Regions from separate parts of the Streptosporangium sp. NPDC050148 genome, predicted to be linked through region 3. Evidence: riboswitches for the same ligand, from Rfam matches in the RefSeq annotation. Region 3 holds a riboswitch; each other region holds the start of a gene.

Region 1 (7,082 bases), on a different contig from region 3:
TCCGGTGGCCGGAGAGAGGATGCGCCGCGGAGCGGGACGGCCGGGCAGACGCACCCGGGGGCCGAAATTTTCAGTCGGACCTTGACATGTTTCGGCAGTGTTTCCAGACTAGGCCCTGAAACGGTCCGGCCGTGCTCGGTGGTGGTGCACGAAGGCTCCGGCGGACCGCGACGCCCTCATGGTGTGCGTTCGACGACAGCGGCGCGGCGTCGCCCTGCGTGCACCCCTTCCTCCCACTTTCCCCCACTTCGGTCATGGAGGCTCAGACATGGGCACGAACGCCATACCCCCACCCCGGACCCGCCGGCCCCTCGGCGGTCTTCGCCGGGCCCTGGTCGCCGGTGCCCTCGGCACCCTCGTGCTCGGCACGCTCACGGCGGTGACCGGCCCGGTGGCGGCCGGCGCCGCTTCCGCGGGCACCGCCGGTACCGCCTCGGTCAGCGCCGCGGCGAGCACACTCGGCGCCGCCGCGGCCCAGAGCGGCCGCTACTTCGGCACCGCGATCTCGGCGGGCAAGCTCGGCGACTCGGCGTACACGACCATCGCCAACCGTGAGTTCAACATGGTCACGGCCGAGAACGAGATGAAGATCGACGCAACCGAGCCCGCGCGGGGCCAGTTCAACTTCACCGCCGCCGACCGCGTCTACAACTGGGCCGTGCAGAACGGCAAGCGGGTCCGCGGTCACACTCTGGCCTGGCACTCCCAGCAGCCCGCCTGGATGGAGGCGTTGTCGGGATCCGCGCTGCGCCAGGCGATGATCGACCACATCAACGGCGTGATGAACCACTACAAGGGCAAGATCTACGCCTGGGACGTGGTCAACGAGGCCTTCTCCGACAGCGGGGGCGGGCGTCGCGACTCCAACCTCCAGCGCACCGGCAACGACTGGATCGAGGTCGCCTTCCGCACCGCGCGCGCCGCCGACCCGGCCGCCAAGCTCTGCTACAACGACTACAACATCGACAACTGGACCTGGGCCAAGACCCAGGGCGTCTACAACATGGTCCGCGACTTCAAGGCCCGCGGCGTGCCGATCGACTGCGTGGGCCTGCAGGCGCACTTCAACAGCGGCAGCCCCTACAACAGCAACTTCCGCACCACCATCTCCAGCTTCGCCGCCCTGGGCGTCGACGTGCAGATCACCGAACTGGACATCCAGGGTGCCTCTCCCACGACCTACGCCAGCGTCACCAACGACTGCCTGGCCGTGCCGCGCTGCACCGGCATCACCGTCTGGGGCGTACGGGACCAGGACTCCTGGCGCTCGGGTGACACCCCGCTGCTGTTCAGCGGCAGCAACAAGAAGCCGGCCTACAACGCCGTGCTGGACGCCCTCAACGCCGCGGACCCGGACCCGGACCCCACCCCGACCCCGACCCCCACACCCACGCCCACCCCGACTCCGACCCCTGGTACGGGGGAGTGCTCGGCGACGATCGCGACGACCAACAGCTGGTCGGGCGGCTTCCAGTCGACCGTGACGGTCCGGGCGGGCAGCGCGCCGGTCAACGGGTGGACCGTGCGGTGGACCTGGCCCGGCGGGCAGAGCGTCAGCAGCCTGTGGAACGGCGAGGCGAGCGTGTCCGGCTCCACGGTGACGGTCCGTAACGCCCCCTACAACGCCACCATCGCGGCGGGCCAGTCGACCACCTTCGGCTTCACCGCCAACGGCACCGCGGCCACCCCGGCCGTGACCTGCAACAGCGCCACCGCGCGATGACCCCCGGCGCCGGGGCGGCCACGACCGCCGCCCCGGCGCCGTTCCGCCTGAAGGCGACCGGCCAGGCCGGGAACGGCCGTCACCGGAGCCGGCGCACCGTCAGGCGGCGCAGCGGCCGGGCCGGCGCCCAGGCGCACTCGGCCGGGCCGCGCCCGGCCGACAGGAGCAGGTGGACGCTCACCGCCGTCCTCGCTCGCGGCGCCGGTCCCGCCGGGGCGCGGGCCCGAGGTCGGCCGTCTTGTAGGTGACCAGGGGGATCGTGGCGGCCACGGGCGTGGCCAGGTCGTGGGCGACCAGGTCGGCGATCACCTGCTCGATGCGCTTGTAGGCCGTCGGCGCCTCCTCGAAGAGCAGCTGGCGGTCCCCGCACACCACCAGCGACCCCACCGGCGTGCGGCGCAGCTCCTCGACCGTGTGCTTGGCCCGGCCCCGGCGCAGGGCGTCCGCACGCGACATCTTGCGGCCCGCGCCGTGCGCGACGGAGTGCCCGGCGTCCGGCCCGGCGTGGGCGGCCACGAGGTAGGAGGGGGTGCCTCGCGTACCGGCGACGAGCACGTCGCACCCGTCGCCCGGCGCCGCCCCCTTGCGGTGCAGGTAGAGCCCGTCGCGGACCTCGACCAGGTTGTGGCACCGGTCGACGAGCGGCTCGGCGGGCTCGGCCCCCAGGGCGTGCGCGACCCGGGCGGCCAGCAGCCGCCGGTTGAGCGACCCCCAGCGGACGGCGTCGTCGTGCATCGCCAGGTAGGCGCCGGGGTCGGGGGCGGGGCCCGCGCCGTGGACCTCGGTGTGCGCCCGCAGGATCCGCTCGCCCAGCCCCCGGGAACCGCTGTGGACGACGAGGACCAGGTCGCCCTCGGCGAGTCCGAGACGGCTCGCGTGGCCCGGCTCGAAGACGGTCCCGATCCGGGCCAGCTCGACGAAGTGGTTGCCCCGGCCGACCGTCCCGAGGCCCTCGGCGTGACCGGCGGGGATGTCGCCCTTCACCACGGCCCAGGCCGGGTCGCCGGCGTCCCGCTCGGGGTCCAGCGCGCGATCGAGGTCGGGGAAGCGGGCGGCGAGCCTCTCGGGGACGGCGCGTTTCAGCCTGATGGGGAACACGGCGATGCCGCAGCCGATGTCGGAGCCCACCAGGAACGGGTACAGCACGGTGGAGGTCATGGCGGCCCCGATGGGGGCGCCCTTGCCGGGGTGCAGGTCCGGCATGGCGGCGACGTGCATCATGCCGTCGAGCGCGGCCACCTGGTGGCACTGCGCGAGGGCGTCGGACTCGATCCAGCTCGCGGGGGAGGCGAACACACTGACGGTGGCCGGACCCGGACCCGGACCCGGCTCCGGACCAGGGGCCGGACCCGGGGCCGCGGCGGGCGGCGGGGACTCCCGGGACTCCCGCCGGGAGGGCTGCTGGGAGGGCTGCTGGGACAAAAAGGCTCTCTTACCTTGGCGGGGGCATACGGGATGACGGCGTCGCGGAACGAGCCGGCGCCGTGACATGTCGGGATGACTGGGGGTGACAGGAGCGACAGGGGACCGTCCGTCAGAGCGTCATGGACACCACGTTCCCCGAGCCCGTTCCCCCGGGGCAAGCGGTTTTCGGCCGTACGGACACGTACGGGCCCGTATGTCCACCGGAGACCGTCGAACCGGGACCCCGCCGGATGCCCGCACGTGCACCGGCGGATCCGGCCTTCCGGTGGAGGCGATGCGGTACGAGCCGAGACGGCTCGCCGGCCCGGTCAGGTGAGGACCACCCTCTCACCACCGGTCGCCGAACCCGGCCCTACCGCGGTACCGGCTCGGTGAACGCCGCCCGTGCGGCATGCGGACGAGCCGGCCGTGGCGCGCTACCTCCCCGTGCCGGTCTGCGCGGGAGGTGTGGGCCAGCCCTTGCCGACGACGGTGAACCCGCCCCGCTCGACGGTGGCGAACGTCGCGGGAGCCGTACAGGGCTGCACCGTGCCGGTCGGTACCGACCAGTTCCAGCCGATCCGATCACGACCGCCGCCGGACCTGTCCGTCCCGCCGTCGTACACGCTGACCGCGACCCGGGTACCGACCGGGAACGAGGTGGAGGTGGTGATGACGGCGGTCACCGTCGCGACCGGGCCACCCGCCACGAGGCAGTCCACCTCCGCCTCGAATCCCCCGCCGTTGCCGTCGGCGAGGTAGTGGTCGACCTTGACGATGCCCTCGGCCTCCGTGAAGACGCCGCGTGCGGTGATGGTGAAGGTGATGTCGTCGTCGGCCGCCGGCTCGAAGTGGATCTTCGCCGTGCCGGACACGTGCCACCGGGGGTCCTTGCTCGTCGCGGGCGACGCGGCCGAGGCCGATGTACCGATCGTCGCGACCGTGGCCAGCGACAGGGCGACGGCGGTGACCCCTGCCCGGATCATTGCGGATCTCATGTCAACGGCTCCTTGAGGTGTGAGGGTGAGGCCTGCTCCGGCGATCCCGGAAAGGGTGCCGTGCCGCCATGCCTCAACCCTGCCGCCGGGCCCCGTCGGTTCCCATGTGCCGTTCGGCGGATCGACCCCCCGCACGCCGGGCCGAGCATCCCGGACGGGACATGGCCTACGGAGCCGGAATGTGCTATCACGCCGGTCCCGGGGTCACCCTGCGGGCGCTGCGCGCACCCGGCGCCTCCGGCGAGGACCGCACGAAACAGACGGTCGAAGACGCACGGGCGACGGGACGAAGTGCCCTGAACATGCCCCAAGAGGTGTAGGTGGCCGAGAAATCGCAGGTCAGTCCGTCGCAGCGCTAGTACATCGAGATGTGCGGATGGTCGAAGTGGTTGGCGGTGACGCCGCCGCGGTTGGACATGGCCCTCCAGCCGGAGCCGTGGTTGATGCGCTGGCGCCAGATCACGTACTTCACCCCGAGCCTGGCCTTGTTCTTGATGGCCCAGGCGGAGATCTCGTCACCGAGCCTGAGGTTGGCGGCCGTGGGCATCGTGCCGCCGGTGCTCATCATGAAGTCGCAGGCGCGGCCCAGCGGGTGCTCGCCGCCGTCGTTCGCGGCCCGGTAGCAGCCGACCGAGTACGGCAGGTCGAAGCGCCTCTTGATCGCCTCGCGCATGATCCGGGTCCGGTCGGTGATGTTGTCGGCGCCGGTGGGCAGCTGTGGGGCCCAGCTGCCGTCGGAGCGGCGGCCCGAACCGGTGGGGACCAGCTTGTCGAGCTTGTCCTTGATCTCCTCGATCAGGTCCTCGGCCTCCTCGCGCCGCTCCTGGACCTCCTTGGCCTCCTCGGCGATGTCGTCGGTGAGGCGGGCGGCGGTCTCGGCCGACCTCTTCCTGCGCTCCACGCTCTGGGCGAACCCCTGCAGGTGGGCGCTCTGCTCGGCGGTGAGCTGCTCCATCACCGCCGCGCCGCCGATGTCGTCGGCGAACAGCAGGGCGGGCAGGCCGCCGATGCTGCTCTGGTAGTGGAGCTGGACGATGGAGTCGACCTGCTTCTCGTTCTCGGCGTAGACCTCCTCGGCCCTGCGCAGGTTCTGCTTGGCCACGGCCTCGGCCTTCTCCGCCTTGTTGAGGGACTCGCGCTTGGCCGCGTAGGTCTCGATCAGCGCGTCGATCCTCTTGTTGAGCTTGACCAGGTCGGCGCGGAGCTCGGCCTCGGACGGTTTGGGGTCGGCGCTTCCCGCGGTGGGAGCGCCGAGGGTGAACGCGGCGATCGAGCCCACGCAGAGGACCAGAGCGGCATGGCGACGGAACGTGGGGGACGAGGCCGCCACGAACTCTCCTCTCCTTCCGCCTACCGGGTTAGCTGACGGGTTCGGGCTGGAGGATGCCCTTCCACCGAAGTGGTTTCACCCCAGGTGCGGTGGTTCCCCGGCTCCCGGGCGAGGCGCCTGGGATTAGGCATATCGGCTGCTACAGCCGATGTGGGAAGGATAGTAGTGGTAAACCCCAGGTCACGCGACCTCAAACGAGACCTATCGGTGATCAGCTCGTGACAATGGAGCGCAGTAGATGTGCTGTCTCCTCGGGCAGCACGTCGTTCACGAAGGCCCCCATGGCCGATTCCGATCCCGCGAGGTACTTCAGCTTGTTCGGCGCGCGGCGGATGCTGAACAGCTCCAGGTGCGCGTACGCCAGGTCCCGGCCGGTGTTGACCGGTGCCTGGTGCCAGGCCGCGATGTAGGGCATCGGCATGTCGAAGAGCCCGTCGAGACGGCGCAGCACGTCGGTGTAGAGCGGCCCGAACGCCGCCCGCTCGGCCGACTCCAGGCCGATCAGGTCGGGGACCCTCCGGTGCGGGTAGAGGTGGACCTCGACCGGCCAGCGCGCGGCGGCCGGGACGAACGCCGTCCAGTGCTCGTTGGAGGCCACCACCCGCACCCCGGCCTCCCGCTCGGAGGCGAGGACGTCGGCGAACAGGTCGCCCCCGGTGCGGTCCCGGTAGCGGCCGGCCGCCGCGAGGTTCAGCCTGGTGCGCGGGGTCACGTACGGGTAGGCGTAGATCTGCCCGTGCGGGTGGGCCAGGGTGATGCCGATCTCCGAGCCCCGGTTCTCGAAGCAGAACACCTGCTCCACCCCCGGCAGGGACGACAGCTCGGCCGTACGGTCGATCCAGGCCTCCATGACCAGCTCGACCTGCTCGGGCGACAGGCGGGAGAACGAGGAGTCGTGGTCGGAGGTGAAGCAGACCACCTCGCAGCGGCCGATCCCGGGCCGGACCTCGCTCAGCCCGCCCGGCTGCGGGTACTCGCCCGGCTGGGCCGAGAACGAGGGGAAGCGGTTCTCGAAGACCACCACGTCGTAGTCGGGGGAGGGGACCTCGGTGAGGTTGCCGGGACCGGACGGGCAGAGCGGGCACTCACTGGCCGGGGGCAGGAAGGTACGGCCCTGCCGGTGGCCGGCCACCGCGATCCACTCCTCGGTCAGCGGGTCGTAGCGCAGCTCGGAGGCGGCGGGCCGGGGCGGCAGGTCGCGCAGGTCGGCCGCACCCCTGTCCGCGTCGTCGCGCCGGTCGAAATAGAAAAGCTCCCGGCCGTCGGCCAGGTGGGTGGCGGTGCGTTTCATCGGGTGGCGGTCTCGCTCTCCTGCTGCGGTTCTGTGATGATCAGCTCGCCGACCGAGGCGGCGAGCTCCTCGCGTGCCTCGCCGGACAGGCCGGAGTCGGTGATCACGATGTGCGCCTGGGACAGCTCGGCGATCGTGCTGATGCCGACCGTTCCCCACTTGGTGTGGTCGGCGGTCACCACCAGGCGGCGGGCGGAGGCGACCAGTTCCCGGTCGGTCTCCGCCTCCAGCAGGTTGGGCGTGGTGAACCCGGCGCGGAGGCTCATCCCGTGCACGCCGAGGAAGAGGGTGTCGACGTGCAGGCCGCGGACCGCCGCGACCGCGACCGGGCCGACC
Region 2 (7,082 bases), on a different contig from region 3:
GCGCGCGACGCTGGACGGGCTGGCCGTCGTCTCCCCCGGCGGCACGGTCCGGATCGACGACATGATGGTGACCACCGACGGCGGCCACCACGTGCTGAGGCCGCTGGAGACGCCCTTCGACGGCCCGCTCGTCATCTACGTCCGGCTCGACCGGGACCGCTCGAACCTCGCGCTGGCCCGGCACCGGCTCCAGGTGCTCTCCGGCCGTCTGACATCGACGTGAGCCCGTGCCGAGCGTCGAGAGCGTCCGCAGTACCTCCGGTACCCCTACCGGTACCCCCAGCGCCCGCAGTGCCCAGGGGGTCCTCGGCGTCCTCGACGGGCTCGCCGCCGACCGCGCCACCGGCTCGCTCCGCCTCGGCCGGGCGGGGGTCCTCTACCTCACCGACGGACGGGTCACCTACGCCCAGAGCGCGGCGGCCCCCCGGCTGGAGGACCTGCTCGTCACCGGCGCCGGGGTCCCCGCCGGGCTCCTGCGCAGCGTCAGGCGCGCCGCCGCGGCCGAGCTGCGGGAGGGGACGGCCCGCGGCCCTCTGGTCTCCGGTGGAGAGCGGCTGGTCGAGCAGGGCCTGCTGACCAGGGGCGAGCTGGAGTTCTGCGTGCTGAGCGCGGTGCTCGACGCCGCGTACTTCCTGCTGGGGACGACCACGGGCAGGCCGCGGTTCCGGCCCGGGGAGCGGCACTGGCTGGGGCCGCAGTGGCACGTCGACGTGACCGGCCTGCTTCGGGAGTGCGAGCGGAGGAGGGAACGGTTGGAACGGACCTGGCCGTCGGCGGAGCTGGACACGCTCCCGGTCGTCCCGCTGCGGCGCATCGGCGCCCAGCGGGTGATGCTGAGCCCGTTGCAGTGGGAGGTGCTGGTCGGCGCGGACCGCACCGCGACCCCGGCCGAGCTGGCCCGCAGGCTGGGCCGCCCCGCCTACTCGGTGCTGCTGGCCGTACGGCAGCTCGCCTCCTCGGGACTGCTCCAGAGACCGGCCTCGACTCCCGCTCCCCCTCCGGCCCCGCCTCCGGCCCCGGGCGCCGCTCCGGGTCCGGGTTCGGCTCCGGGGTCGGGGTCGGGGTCGGGGTCGGGCGAGGTTCCCGGCGAGCCCGACGCGCGGGATTCGCTGCCCAGGCGGGCCAGGGGCGCCACGGACATCCCGCACGCCCCGGCGGGTTCCACGCGGACGGCGGAGTGGCTGCCCAGGGCGAACGGGGACCCGGCCGACGTGAACCTGCTCATCCGGCTCAGGAACGCATTGGAGGCACTGACATGAGCCCGGTTCGATGCCGATAAGGCTGCGGACACCGAAGCTGATCGGAAGGAGGGTGCCGGTGGAACTGCGTGAGCAGGTACGCCGTGAGATGGCGCTGCTGCGCGAGCGCATCCCCGACGTCGACGGGAGCATCGCGAGCAGCGTCGACGGCCTGACCATAGCGAGCGACCTGGACGACGAGACCGAGCAGACCGGCGCGCTCTCCTCCGCGTTGCTGGCCCTGAGCCGTCGGATGACGGGCATGACCGGCAAGGGCGGCTTCGAGGAGACGCTGATCTCCGGCACCAACGGCCACGCGGCCCTCTACGCCGCCGGCCCCACGATCGTCCTCACAGTGCTGGCGCGCCCGGGGACCAACCTCGGGCTGCTCAGGCTGGAGGGCAGGAAGACGGCGGCCCGGCTGGCCGCCATCACCTCGCGTACGTCGATATCCCAGTGAACATCCAGTGAGCGGAGGCAGGAATGGGCAACATGGACATCTCTCTCAAGGAGATGATGGCGATCGACGGCGCCATCGGCGCGGTGATCGTCGACTACGGCAGCGGGATGGCGCTGGGCGCGCTCGGCGGTTCCAAGGACCTCGACCTTCAGGTGGCCGCGGCCGGCAACACCGAGGTCGTCAAGGCCAAGATGCGGACCATGGACTCGCTCGGCCTCAAGGACGGCATCGAGGACATCCTCATCACGCTCGGTACGCAGTACCACGTGATCCGCCCGCTCACCGGCCGGAACGGCAAGGGTCTCTTCATGTACCTGGCCCTCGACCGGAACCGGTCCAACCTGGCGCTCGCCCGGCACACCCTCCGGAGCATCGAGGAGAAGATCGAGGTCTGAACCTCCCGGCGCGTCCCGGATCCGCGTCCCGGGCGCACGTCCCGGCGGTCCGGGTTGCGGCGGTCCGTGTTCCCGGAGCCCGTGTGCCGGCGGGTCGTTCGTCGACGGGTCGTCCGTCGGCGGCCGGGCCCCGGGGCGTACGGTCCCGGGCCCGGGACGCCGGGTCCTCAGCGTGCCGCGGCGGCGGCCTGGTCGGCGGAGCCGGTGAGCTCCTCGATCGCGTCGGCGAAGGCCGTCCAGAGTTCGCGGGGCAGGTCGTGGCCCATGCCGGGGAAGGTGAGCAGGCGCGCGCCGGGGATCGCCTCGGCCGTGGCGATCCCCCCGGAGACCGGGACGAGCTGGTCGTCCTCCCCGTGCAGGACGAGGGCCGGCACCGTCAGCTTCGCCAGCAGCGGGGCGCGGTCCTCGGAGGCCATGATCGCGGCCAGTTGCCTGGCGGTGCCCGGCGGGTCGTAGGCCCTGTCGTAGCTAAGGGCGGCGACCCTCGCGATCCGCTCGCGGTCGGCCGGGTAACCGGGTGAGCCGATGACGTCCCAGGTCGCGACGGCCCGCCGGATCGCCGCCTCGCGGTCGGGCGAGGGCGGCGACATGAGCGCGGCCATCGCGGCCTCGGTCGGGGGCGCCGCCCGCGGGCTGGGGGTGGACATGATCGAGGTGAGGCTGCGCACCCGGTGCGGGTGGCGGATCGCCAGCGACTGCGCGATCATCCCGCCCATCGAGACGCCCACCACGTGCGCGGAGTCCAGGCCGAGTGCCTCCAGCAGCCCCGCGGCGTCGTCGGCCATGTCGCCGACCAGGTAGGGGACCCGGCCGTTCCAGCCGGGTCCGGGTGCTCCGGCCTCGTGCAGGTGGGTGCTCTCACCGACGTCACGGTTGTCGAAACGCACCACGTGGTGCCCGCGCCCGGCGAGCAGCCCGCAGAAGTCCTCGTCCCAGTGGATCATCTGGGAACCGAGTCCCATGATCAACAGGAGCGGGCGGTCCTCGGGGGAGCCGAAGGTGTCGTAGGCGATCTCGATGCCGTTCGCCCGGGTTCGCAGAGTCGTCATGGCACTCCTACCGTGTTGATCCTGCGAAACAGAATGCCATTCTGTAGAGGATCCGGCACCGGCGGGGCCGGTCGCGACGACCGGCTACCAGACGACGGCGCCCGGCTCCCGCACGCTCAGCCCGGCCGCGGAGAGGGCTTCGGCCATGACCTTGGGCTTGGCCGACATCGGCGCGGCGCTCACCTGCTCGGTCCCGGTGACCTTCTTCGGCCGTCCGGACTTGGCCAGCACGGTCTTGGGCGGATCGGCCGGGTTGGGGTCCTTGCGGCCCCAGGCACCGGTGGAGAAGGCCACGGGGTGGTTCTTCCTGCCCACGCCGTCGCCCCACCGGGTGATCACGTACTCGACGTCGATGTGACCCATGCCACCGTTGCCGTCCACACCGAGCGTGCCGGCGTTGAAGGTGCCGCCGGTCAGGTCGGCGAAGGTCTTGGCGTCGATGTCGAGCATGATGCCGCGATTGGAGGGCACCCCGGGGCCGCGGTCGCCGACGAAGAACTTGGCCCGCTTGCCCTTGTAGAGGATGTAGCCCTCGGTGAGCAGCGGCCAGCTCGGGCTGGCGATCATGCCCTTCTGCATCGGCTTGCCACTGGCCGGCAGGCCGGTGTCCCCGGCGCGGCCGGAGGAGTCGTCCCAGAAGTAGGAGGCGCGGGTGGATCCGTGGAGCAGGACGGCCTCGACGCCGTCCTCGGGGCCGCTCACCGCGGAGGTGGTGGCGGCGGCGAGGGACGGAGAGGCGGGGAGTGCGGAGGCGACGCCCGCGGAGGCGAGCACGCTCACCCCGACGAGGGCGGCGGCGGCCAGGCGGTTCTTGTGCATGCCAAAGAAGAGGCTCATGGGGGAAAGGCTCTTTCGCGAGGGAACGGGGCTACCGCGTGCGACACGCCGAAAAGGGGCGCACGGGCGAGGGCGCGCTGTCGGAAAAAATGCGTAACCGGACGAACCAGTCGTTACGCAGAGCGCTGCCTGGAAATGCCGCGATCAGGCGCGGCGCGAAAGGTACGGGGGATGGGGGACGGGGGGCAGGGGAAGGTTCAGGTGGTCGGCGCGGACAGGGGGTGCACCGACGCGGTGACGCGGTCATCCATGAGGGGGTCTCCTCTCCATCTCGTCTACCGGGTTAGCTGACGGGTTCGGGCGGTGGAGTTGCCCTACCGCCGCATGAGCGGCGGATTCACCCCGGAAAATGGGTCCCCGGTTCCCGCGGCATCCGGCCTGCGGGATTCGACGTCGGGCGGTCGCTCCCTCTTGTGAAGGGCAGGTCACCGGCCGATAACAGGGGACACTACCCACGAGAACCAGACAAAGCAAAGCAAAGACCACGAAAACCCCAGAAGATCTACCTTGTTGGCAAAAAGTCCTCTAAAGCACTCAACATCCGGGATTGTTCGGACGGGCGTCTCGCGGCCCCACAGGCCCGCCCGCTACGGGGATCGCGGCCCCCCGGCCCCGGGACGGCTCAGTCCCACCAGAACGACCAGGCGTTCCTGCCCTTGATCTGCTCTGCGTAGTCGATGAGGGTCCCCGCGCCCTGGATGATGCTGTCGGGGCAGAACGTCCAGTGCTCCGCGGCGACCTGCAGGGCGTGCTCGAAGGTCGTCGGCGGGGCCGCCACGCTGACGTCGAGGGTGTTGAACCCCATCCCGACCACCCGCACCCCGAACCTGTCCTCCCAGCTGCGCACGACGGCCGCGAGCGGGACCATCCACTCGTTGTGGTTCAGCGCGCCCTGCCAGCCCATGACGGCCAGGGCGTCGGCACCGCGGTCGACCGCGACGAGCCCGAGCGGCGTCCTGCGCTCGGCCACCATCCCCGCGTACCAGTCCGCGACCACCCCGGGGTCGGCGGCGAGCCTGCCCGCGGGGGCCGGGCCGGGGCACTCCGGGCCGAAGGGGTCGAGCAGTTCGAGCTGGTCGACGTGGGCCCTGGCGATCCAGTCGGACCACACCTCGGCCATGAACGCCTCGACGTGGTAGTTGTCGATCTCGGCCGCCGCGTCCGGGGCGATCTGACCGGCCGACCAGGGCTGGACGGAGTCCTCCAGCAGCACCGGCCACAGCCCCGACCGCTCGTGCTCGGCCCGCAGCCGCGCCCAGTACTCCCCCGAGACCGTCACCTCGCTGAGCCAGAAGGCCGGACGGTGACGGATCGCGAGCTGAGCGTAACCGGGGTCGGGCCAGACCAGCTCACCCGGCGGCAGGTCCACCGAGAGCCTCCTGCCCTCACCTCCGCTCATCCCGCGAGCTCCGTCGGCTCCGTCGGCGAACAACTGGCGCAGAACGGGCGGAAGCTTCCCCTGCTCGCAATCGTTCATCTCTACCGATCCGATCCTGACCACGGATCAATTTTGGCCTGTCAAGCACCCCGAGGGACAGTTGTGCCCTGGACCGAGCAAAAATTAGAGGAAGATCCATGCCGCTCGACGGCCGTCCGGTAGGGGACGTTATGCTGCTCGATGGCCGCGAGAAAGCGCTATCCACTCCCTTGACCTGGTATTCGGCGTACCGGATCATCCCGGGAGGACCGGCGGGCGGCCGGGTACGACCGATCACCGACCCCGCTGCGTGAGGAGCCCCTTCCATGACCGACCTGGTCACGCTCGGCGAGAGCATGGCACTGTTCAGCGCGCGGCGCACCGGCCCGCTCAGGCACGCCCGCGACTTCGGGCTGGGCGTGGGGGGCGCGGAGTCGAACGTGGCCATCGGCGTCTCCCGGCTCGGCGGGCGCTCGGCCTGGATCGGCAGGGTCGGCGACGACGAGTTCGGGGAACTGCTCCGCTCGACGCTGGCGGGCGAGGGCGTCGACGTACGGGGGATGCGGGTCGACCCGGACGCGCCCACCGGCCTGATGATCAAGAGCAGGCGCACGGCCGAGGTGGTGGACGTGCGCTACTACCGCTCGGCGAGCGCCGGATCCCGGCTCTGCCCGGCCGACCTGGACACCTCGATGATCCGTTCGGCCCGCGTGCTGCACGTCACCGGCATCACCCCGGCCCTGTCGGCCTCCGCCGCCGAGGCGGTCCGGGCCGCGATCGCCGAGGCCCGCGACGCGGGGGTGACCGTGTCGATGGACGTCAACTACCGCCGGGCACTGTGGACGCCCGCCGAGGCGTCCGCCGTGCTGCGGGAGATCGTCCCGACGGTGGACGTCATGTTCGCGACCGAGGCCGAGGCCCGGCTGGTCGTGGAGGGCGACGACCAGCTCGCCCTGGCCCGCGCCCTGGCCGACCTCGGCCCGCGCCACGTCCTCGTCAAGCGCGGCTCGCTGGGCGCGATGGAACTCTCCGACGGCGTCGTACGGCACGCCGAGCCGCACCGGGTCACCGAGGTCGACCCGGTGGGCGCCGGGGACGCCTTCGCCGCGGGCTGGATCGCCGAGACCCTCGCGGGAGCCGATCCACAGGAGCGCCTGGCCACGGCGTCGGCCGCCGGGGCCTTCGCGGTCACCGCCGACGGCGACTGGGAGAGCCTCCCCCGCCGCTCCGACCTCGGCCTGCTGCGCCCGTCCGGCGACGCAGTCAGCCGCTGAGCGGCCTCACCGCGCCGACCGGCACCGACCCGCACCGACCGGCGCCGACCGGCTCGTCGCGCCGTACGACGCGAAGGGCCCGCGACGGCCCGTGAGGCACCCCTACGGCTCGAAGATCACCAGCGGGTGCCGCCAGGACATCTCCAGCACGACCCGGCACACCTCCCCGGCCCGGGGGAAGACCGCGCTCATCAGCACGAAGTCCTCCCCCACGCTCAACGGCTCGGACCACGGCGAGGTCGCGTAGTTCTCGGCGGTCAGGTCGGGGAAGACCGACGTCAGCTCCTCGTAGAAGGCCGCCACCTCCGGGCTCGGCTCGCCGCAGGCGATCTCGCTCCCGGTCCGGAGGAGGTACCGGCGGAGGGCCTCGGCCGCGGTGAGCGGTTCGGTTCCGAGCCAGACTCCGAGATCA
Region 3 (7,082 bases):
GACGGCCTCGGTGACGATGCGGCGCAACCGGCCGCGCTGCGGCAGGTCGGCGACCAGGTTGTCGAGCTCGCCCTGGTTGCGAGCGCGCAGGGCCATGTCGACCCGGCCGAGGAAGGTGTCGTGCGACAGGCGTCCCTCGACGGCACGATCACGGAGCTCGCTGATCGCACGATCGCGGTCCCCGTCGGAGGCGCGGGCCGGGGGATGCGTCGAGCTCATCCTCCGAGTATCCGCCCCGAGGGCGGAACCTGTCCAGAATACGCGGATCTCCTGCCGAGGACCCGTCCGGCACGATCATCCGGACCGGTGCGGGCGACCGCGCACACGCTGCGGAAACTTCTCCGCGCACGGTCTCCTGCCGGATCCCGGAAACCTTGGACCCGCCGCCCCCGCACGCGCAGGGACGGCACGCGTCGACGCGGACAGGAGGCGTCGTGGACGCCGTGGGTCCGACGGGCTGGCCGGTGTCGGCCGGGTCGGCCGGTGCCGGTCGGTGTCAGTCGGTGACGTCGGCGCAGACCACGTGGGCGCCCAGCTCGATCATCCGCTGCTCGCTGCGCGCGTCGGCGACCCTGGCCATCAGGATCGGCGCCTCGCTGGCGGCGAGCTGCGGCAGCCGGGCCCGTACCCCGCGGTGGATGTCCCTGACCACGTCCTCGGCCGCCGACATGTGCACCTTGACGTGCAGCATGATCCCCGGGGCGCCCGAGGAGGTGCTGGCCTCGGAGATCCACACGTGGTGGACGAGCGGGTAGTCGACGAGCAGGTGCGAGATCGCGGCGCGCAGCGCGGGCAGGATCGGGTGGTCGCAGCGGCGGTAGCCGGGGTCCACCATCTGCATCGGGCCCGACAGGTGCGGCCGGGGTGCCGGGATCCACGAGGCGGCGGGCGCGGCGGGCACGGGGGTCCGCGGCCGGCCCTGCGGGGAGGCGGCCTGCCGCGAGGGGCCCTGCGGGTACGGGGCCTGCGGGGCCGCCGGGGGAGGGGTCTGCGGGTACGCCCCCGGGGAGGGCGTGCCCTGCGGGTACGCGCCCGGCGCGGAGGGAGCCTGCGGGTACGGGCTCTGCGGTGCCGCCGGGGGAGCGGTCCGCGGAAGCGCGGGCGCCGAACGCGAGACCGTGGCCATCGCCCCGGTCGCGTACGCGGTGGGGGTCGCGCTCGACAGCGCGGGGGTGGGCCCGCTGCGCGTCGAGAGCAGGTAGCGCTGGAGGTCCTCGATCGGCACGGCCGCGGCGGCCGGCCCGGCCGCGTCGATCACGATCTCCCGCACGCCGGTGACGCGCTGGATGTCGAGGACGGTGTCGGCGTCGCAGGCCGACAACGAGTGGCTGCCACGGTGCCGCGCGTAGGTGTCCGCCGAGGTGTATCCGAGCAGGACACGCTCACCCGCCTGGGTCGTGCCGAGCACGACGGAGCGGTCGGGTCGCACGGCGACCAGGAGTCCCCATTCCGCGAGCGCGGCCAGCAGCCGGTGCGGCTCGCCGTGCTGGGCGAGCACGGTGCCGAGAGCGGGGTTCCCGATGCTCATATGAGGAACGATAGGTAGTGGACCACGGCTTATCAGGGTAATCGCGAAGTTTTCTTGGGATCAATACCAAGTTGAATTTTGCAGGCATGGGATGCGACGGCGGCGGGTAGCGCCCCCCGGTCACGGCCTACCCCGTCTCGGATCGCGGGACACTCGTGAACGCGTTCACAAGCGCCGATAGACTACGTGAGGTCCGTGCACCTCACCGCCTAGTAAGGATCTGCCTGTGAACAAGCCCGTCGTACTGGTCGCCGAGGAACTCTCCGAGGCCGGTCTCGCGGTTCTGGGCGCGGACTTCGAAGTCCGCCACACCGACGGCGCCGACCGCGCCCAGTTCCTGCCCGCCCTCGCGGACGTGGACGCCCTGATCGTGCGCAGCGCCACCCAGGTGGACGCCGAGGCGATCGCCGCCGCCCCCCGGCTCCGCGTGGTCGCCCGCGCCGGCGTCGGCCTGGACAACGTCGACGTGGAGTCGGCCACCAAGGCCGGCGTCATGGTCGTCAACGCGCCCACCTCCAACATCACCAGTGCCGCCGAGCACACCGTGGCCCTGATCCTCGCCTCCGCCCGCAACGTCGCCCAGGCCCACTCCGCGCTCAAGGGCGGCGAGTGGAAGCGCTCGAAGTACACCGGCGTGGAGCTGGACGAGAAGGTCGTCGCCATCCTCGGCCTCGGCAAGATCGGCCAGCTGGTCGCGCAGCGCCTCCAGCCGTTCGGCGTCGAGCTGATCGCCTACGACCCCTACCTGCAGCCGGCCCGCGCCGCGCAGATGGGCGTCCGCCTGGTCTCGCTGGAGGAGGCCCTGCGCGAGGCCGACTTCATCACCGTGCACCTGCCCAAGTCCAAGGAGACCATCGGCCTCATCGGCGAGCGGGAGCTGCACCAGGTCAAGCCGAACGTGCGCCTGATCAACGTCGCCCGCGGCGGGATCATCGACGAGAACGCCCTCTACTCCGCGATCAAGGAGGGCCGCGTCGCCGGCGCCGGCATCGACGTGTTCCCCAAGGAGCCGGTCACCGACAGCCCGCTCTTCGAGCTGGACCAGGTCGTGGTCACCCCGCACCTGGGCGCCTCGACCCACGAGGCCCAGGAGAAGGCCGGCACCCAGGTCGCGCGGAGCGTGAAGCTCGCCCTGGCCGGGGAGTTCGTGCCGGACGCGGTCAACGTCCAGGGCGGCGCCGTCGCCGAGGACGTCAAGCCGGGCCTGCCGCTGGCCGAGAAGCTCGGCCGGGTGTTCACCGCGCTCGCCGGTGAGGTCGCCACCAGGCTCGACGTCGAGGTGCGCGGCGAGATCGCCTCCCACGACGTCCGGGTGCTGGAGCTGGCCGCCCTCAAGGGCGTCTTCACCGACGTGGTCGAGGACTCGGTCACCTACGTCAACGCCCCGCTGCTGGCCAAGGACCGCGGTGTCACGGTCGAGCTGATCACCAGCTCGGAGAGCCCCGACTGGCGCAACGTGGTGACGGTCCGCGGCGTGCTCGCCGACGGCCGCGCGGTCTCGGTCTCCGGCACCCTGTCCGGGCCGAGGCAGATCACGAAGATCGTCGAGGTCAACGGCTACCAGATGGAGATCGAGCCGACCGACCACCTGTCGTTCTTCACCTACACCGACCGTCCCGGCATCGTCGGCGTGGTCGGCCGCATCCTGGGCGACCACTCGATCAACATCGCCTCGATGCAGGTGGCCCGGGACGTCAAGGGCGGCAAGGCCCTGATCGCGCTCACCGTCGACACCGCCATCCCGGCCGACGTGGTCGACCAGATCGGCGCGGAGATCGGTGCCGACAGCGGCCGTTCGGTCGACCTGACCGACTGACCGTCCCGGTCCGCCGGGTCCCCTTCGTGGGTGGCCGCGGCGCGCCGCGGCCCGCTCCCGGACGGACCGTCCGGGACCGGGCCGGCACCCGCTCGCCGTCTCGACATGTGAGAAGTGTGTACGCGGGGCGAGACGACCCTTTCGTCACCGGGTAACCTGATGAAGATGCGCCGGGTGTTCTCGCACTCCGCACCCGCCGCGGCGGGGCCTGACAGGGCAGGCCGGCGGCCCGCCACGGTGCCGTGGCGATCGCCGGCTCCGAGCCCTCCGCCCACCGGTCCGTGACCCGGACCGGGGCATCGGGCCCGGTCCGAGTCCTGACCGGAGTCTCGGCCACCTTCACAGCTCACCCGCGACCGAGACGAGACTCACCATGTACGAGATGTACTCCTGGAACCGCCCGGACGAGAACGAGGACGAGGCGGCCGACGCGATCCAGACCGCCCTGGACCGCCGCGACAACGGTGGCGCGCCCACCCGCTGACCCTGTCGGCCACCTATCGGCCACCTGCCCGGTCACGGCCGTGCGCCGGTCCGGGCCGGGCCGGCCGGGGCGGACGGCTCCGCGACGCTCGCGGCGGAGCCGCGGGGGCTCACCCGCCGACGGCGGATCCGGTCGCGTGCTCGATCCGCTCGGCCAGTTCGACCCCCTCGGGGTCGGGGCGCACCCCGCCGACGAAGGAGGCGCGCCGCCATGAGGCGAGCCGCTCCTCCTTGACCACGTCCCCGCTCCGCGGGGCGTGCACCATGTACCCGGGCTTCGTGATCATTCCGACATGCCCGAGACCCCGGAAGAAGACCAGGTCCCCGGGCCTGAGGTCCTTCCAGGCGATCTTCCTGGAGAACGCCTCGTACTGCTCGGAGGCGATGCGGGGCAACGCGATCCCGGCGGCCCCGTAGGCGCGGAGCATCAGCCCGGAGCAGTCGAAGCCGCCGCGGCCGGTGCCGCCCCACGCGTACGGCGTGCCGCGCTTGGACATGGCCCAGCTCAGGGCCTTCTGCCAGGCGGGACGCAGGGACGCGGCCCGCAGGGCGCCCTTCAGGGCGGGCATGCCGAGCGCGGGAGGCGCGGGGGCGGGCAGGGGCGAGGCGGCCAGCGCGGTGGCCGGGGTCGCGAACACCGCGGTCCCGGCGACGAGGACGGACGCGACGCGCGAACAGATCTTGCCGTACAGGGTCGTTCCTTCCATAGGGCCTGCCGGGTGAGCTGTCGGGCTCGGGCGTGGAGGCCGCCCTACGGCGCGCGGGCGCGCCGATTCGCCCCGAGGGATCCCGTCGCGGGCGGCCGGGAACGCGCTCCGGTCGGGAGCGGGGTTCCCGGGGCCCGGGACGATCCCGGAAAGAGTGGTTCCCCGGCTCCGTACGCATCGATAAGGGATGATCCGTACGAATTAGGCATCAACGTGAACGGTGAGGACCATAACGAAACCTCACGAAACGGTCAACACAGGATAAAGACGGGCAAAGTGATCAGATGTCCCCGAGGGAAATTCCGTCCGAGGCGTGAGACCGGTGTTCAAGCACCGAGACGGCCCGGTAGGGTGACCCCATGGATTCGCGTAACATCCGCCTGGCGGTCATCCCCGGGGACGGGATCGGGGTCGAGGTCGTCACCGAAGGGCTGAAGGTCCTCGAAGCGGTCGGCACGAAGGTGGAGACCACCACCTACGATCTCGGCGCCAAGCGCTACCACGAGACCGGTGAGACGCTGCCCGACGTCGTCCTGGAGGAGCTGCGCGGCTACGACGCGATCCTGCTCGGGGCGGTCGGCGACCCCAGCGTGCCCCCGGGCGTGCTGGAGCGCGACCTGCTGCTCAAGCTCCGCTTCCGGCTCGACCACTACGTGAACCTGCGGCCGGTCAAGCTCTTCCCCGGGGTGGAGACCCCGCTGGGCGGGGTCCGGCCGGAGGACATCGACATGATCGTCGTCCGCGAGGGCACCGAGGGTCCGTACGCCGGAGCCGGGGGCGTCATGCGCCACGGCACCCCGCACGAGATCGCCACCCAGGAGTCGCTGAACACCGCCTTCGGCGTCGAGCGCGTGGTGCGCTACGCCTTCGACAAGGCGCTGTCGCGTCCCCGCAGGAGGCTCACCCTGGTCCACAAGACCAACGTGCTCACCTACGCCGGTGACCTGTGGGCCCGCACCGTCGAGAGGGTCGGCCGGGAGTACCCGGACGTCCAGACCGACTACTGCCACGTCGACGCGGCCTCGATGTTCTTCGTCAGCCAGCCCCGGCGCTTCGACGTGATCGTCACCGACAACCTCTTCGGTGACATCCTCACCGACATCGGCGCGGCGATCGCCGGTGGCATCGGCCTGGCGGCCAGCGGCAACGTCAACCCCGACCGCACCGCGCCGAGCATGTTCGAGCCGGTCCACGGCAGCGCCCCCGACATCGCGGGCCAGGGCAAGGCCGACCCGACCGCCACGATCCTGTCGGTCGCCATGCTCCTGGACCACCTGGGCCTGGACTCCGAGGCCGTCCGGGTCGAGCGGGCCGTCGCCGACGACCTGGCCGAGCGGCCGACCGGCCGGACCGGCCGGACCACCCGCGAGATCGGCGACGACATCACCGCCCGAGTAGCCGGCTGAGGAAGCCGCCCACCTCGACCCAGACGCGCCTGGCGGCTCACCGAGCCGCCGGGCGCGTTTTGGTTTTTCCGCCCCGCTGACGGTTTTCGCTATCGATGCAGTAGTTTCCCGTTACCCGGTCCAACGCAGAATGGACGCAAGGGTAAGCCAGACACCAAGAGAAGGATCCGCGTCATGACCACCGCTCAGAAGCTCAGCTTCGACGTGCAGCTCTCCGACCACGCTCGCACCACGGACGAGCGTGAGCAGGTAATGGCGAGCCCGGGGTTCGGCCAGGTCTTCACCGACCACATGATCTCCATCGACTACACCGAGGGGGAGGGGTGGCACGACGCCCGGCTCACGCCGTACGGGCCGCTCGTCCTCGACCCGGCGACCTCGGTCTTCCACTACGGGCAGGAGCTCTTCGAGGGTCTCAAGGCCTACCGCCAGGAGAACGGCGCCATCGTGATCTTCCGGCCGGAGGCCAACGCCGCCCGGTTCAACGCCTCGGCGCTGCGGATGGCCATGCCCGAGCTGCCCGAGGAGACGTTCGTCGAGTCGCTGGAGCTGCTCGTCCAGACCGACCGTGACTGGGTCCCCACCACCCCGGGGCACAGCCTCTACCTGCGCCCCTTCATGATCGCCACGCAGCCCGCGCTCGGTGTCAACTACCCTTCCAGGACCTACCGGTACATGGTCATCGCCGGACCGGCCGCGGCCTACTTCGGCGGGGGCAAGGCCGTCTCGGTCTGGCTCTCCACCGAGTACACCCGCGCAGCCCCCGGTGGCACCGGGGCCGCCAAGTGCGGCGGCAACTACGCCGGGGCCTTCGTGGCCCAGCGCCAGGCCGTCGAGCAGGGCTGCGACCAGGTGGTCTGGCTGGACGCGGTCGAGCACCGTCACGTCGAGGAGATGGGCGGGATGAACCTGTTCTTCGTCTACGGCGACCGCCTGCTCACCCCGGCGCTGACCGGGACGCTCCTGCCCGGCATCACCCGCGACTCCATCCTCACCCTCGCCGGCGACCTGGGCCTGCGGGCCGAGGAGGGACGCCTGTCGATCGAGGAGTGGCAGAGCGGCTGCGAGTCGGGCGAGCTGACCGAGGTCTTCGCCTGCGGCACGGCCGCGGTCGTCACCCCGGTCGGCGCGGTCAAGGGCGC

Evidence for each region. Region 3 has a riboswitch for cyclic di-AMP ahead of ACZ6RT_RS07455 (C40 family peptidase). Riboswitches for the same ligand answer to the same signal wherever they lie in the genome.
Region 1: it holds a riboswitch for cyclic di-AMP, as region 3 does, so the genes downstream of both, ACZ6RT_RS18220 (coiled-coil domain-containing protein) here and ACZ6RT_RS07455 (C40 family peptidase) in region 3, are expected to answer to the same signal.
Region 2: it holds a riboswitch for cyclic di-AMP, as region 3 does, so the genes downstream of both, ACZ6RT_RS10420 (hypothetical protein) here and ACZ6RT_RS07455 (C40 family peptidase) in region 3, are expected to answer to the same signal.

Annotation. Positions count from the first base shown of each region.
Region 1 covers NZ_JBVJIA010000014.1:176,083-183,164, forward strand. The annotation lists gene ACZ6RT_RS18205 (glycoside hydrolase family 10 protein) at 269-1,723, shown strand; gene ACZ6RT_RS18210 (RNA ligase RtcB family protein) at 1,901-3,019, opposite strand; gene ACZ6RT_RS18215 (hypothetical protein) at 3,565-4,125, opposite strand; gene ACZ6RT_RS18220 (coiled-coil domain-containing protein) at 4,481-5,455, opposite strand; cyclic di-AMP (ydaO/yuaA leader) riboswitch at 5,459-5,595, opposite strand; gene galT (galactose-1-phosphate uridylyltransferase) at 5,667-6,746, opposite strand; gene ACZ6RT_RS18230 (DeoR/GlpR family DNA-binding transcription regulator) at 6,743-7,082, opposite strand, start outside.
Region 2 covers NZ_JBVJIA010000007.1:226,785-233,866, reverse strand. The annotation lists gene ACZ6RT_RS10445 (roadblock/LC7 domain-containing protein) at 1-223, shown strand, start outside; gene ACZ6RT_RS10440 (DUF4388 domain-containing protein) at 228-1,259, shown strand; gene ACZ6RT_RS10435 (roadblock/LC7 domain-containing protein) at 1,318-1,698, shown strand; gene ACZ6RT_RS10430 (hypothetical protein) at 1,722-2,093, shown strand; gene ACZ6RT_RS10425 (alpha/beta fold hydrolase) at 2,261-3,142, opposite strand; gene ACZ6RT_RS10420 (hypothetical protein) at 3,227-3,979, opposite strand; cyclic di-AMP (ydaO/yuaA leader) riboswitch at 4,237-4,382, opposite strand; gene ACZ6RT_RS10415 (DUF4253 domain-containing protein) at 4,602-5,378, opposite strand; gene ACZ6RT_RS10410 (sugar kinase) at 5,723-6,670, shown strand; gene ACZ6RT_RS10405 (hypothetical protein) at 6,773-7,082, opposite strand, start outside.
Region 3 covers NZ_JBVJIA010000005.1:238,537-245,618, forward strand. The annotation lists gene ACZ6RT_RS07440 (FHA domain-containing protein) at 1-219, opposite strand, end outside; gene ACZ6RT_RS07445 (hypothetical protein) at 497-1,528, opposite strand; gene serA (phosphoglycerate dehydrogenase) at 1,755-3,344, shown strand; gene ACZ6RT_RS07455 (C40 family peptidase) at 3,938-4,534, opposite strand; cyclic di-AMP (ydaO/yuaA leader) riboswitch at 4,522-4,752, opposite strand; gene ACZ6RT_RS07460 (3-isopropylmalate dehydrogenase) at 4,894-5,940, shown strand; gene ACZ6RT_RS07465 (branched-chain amino acid aminotransferase) at 6,115-7,082, shown strand, end outside.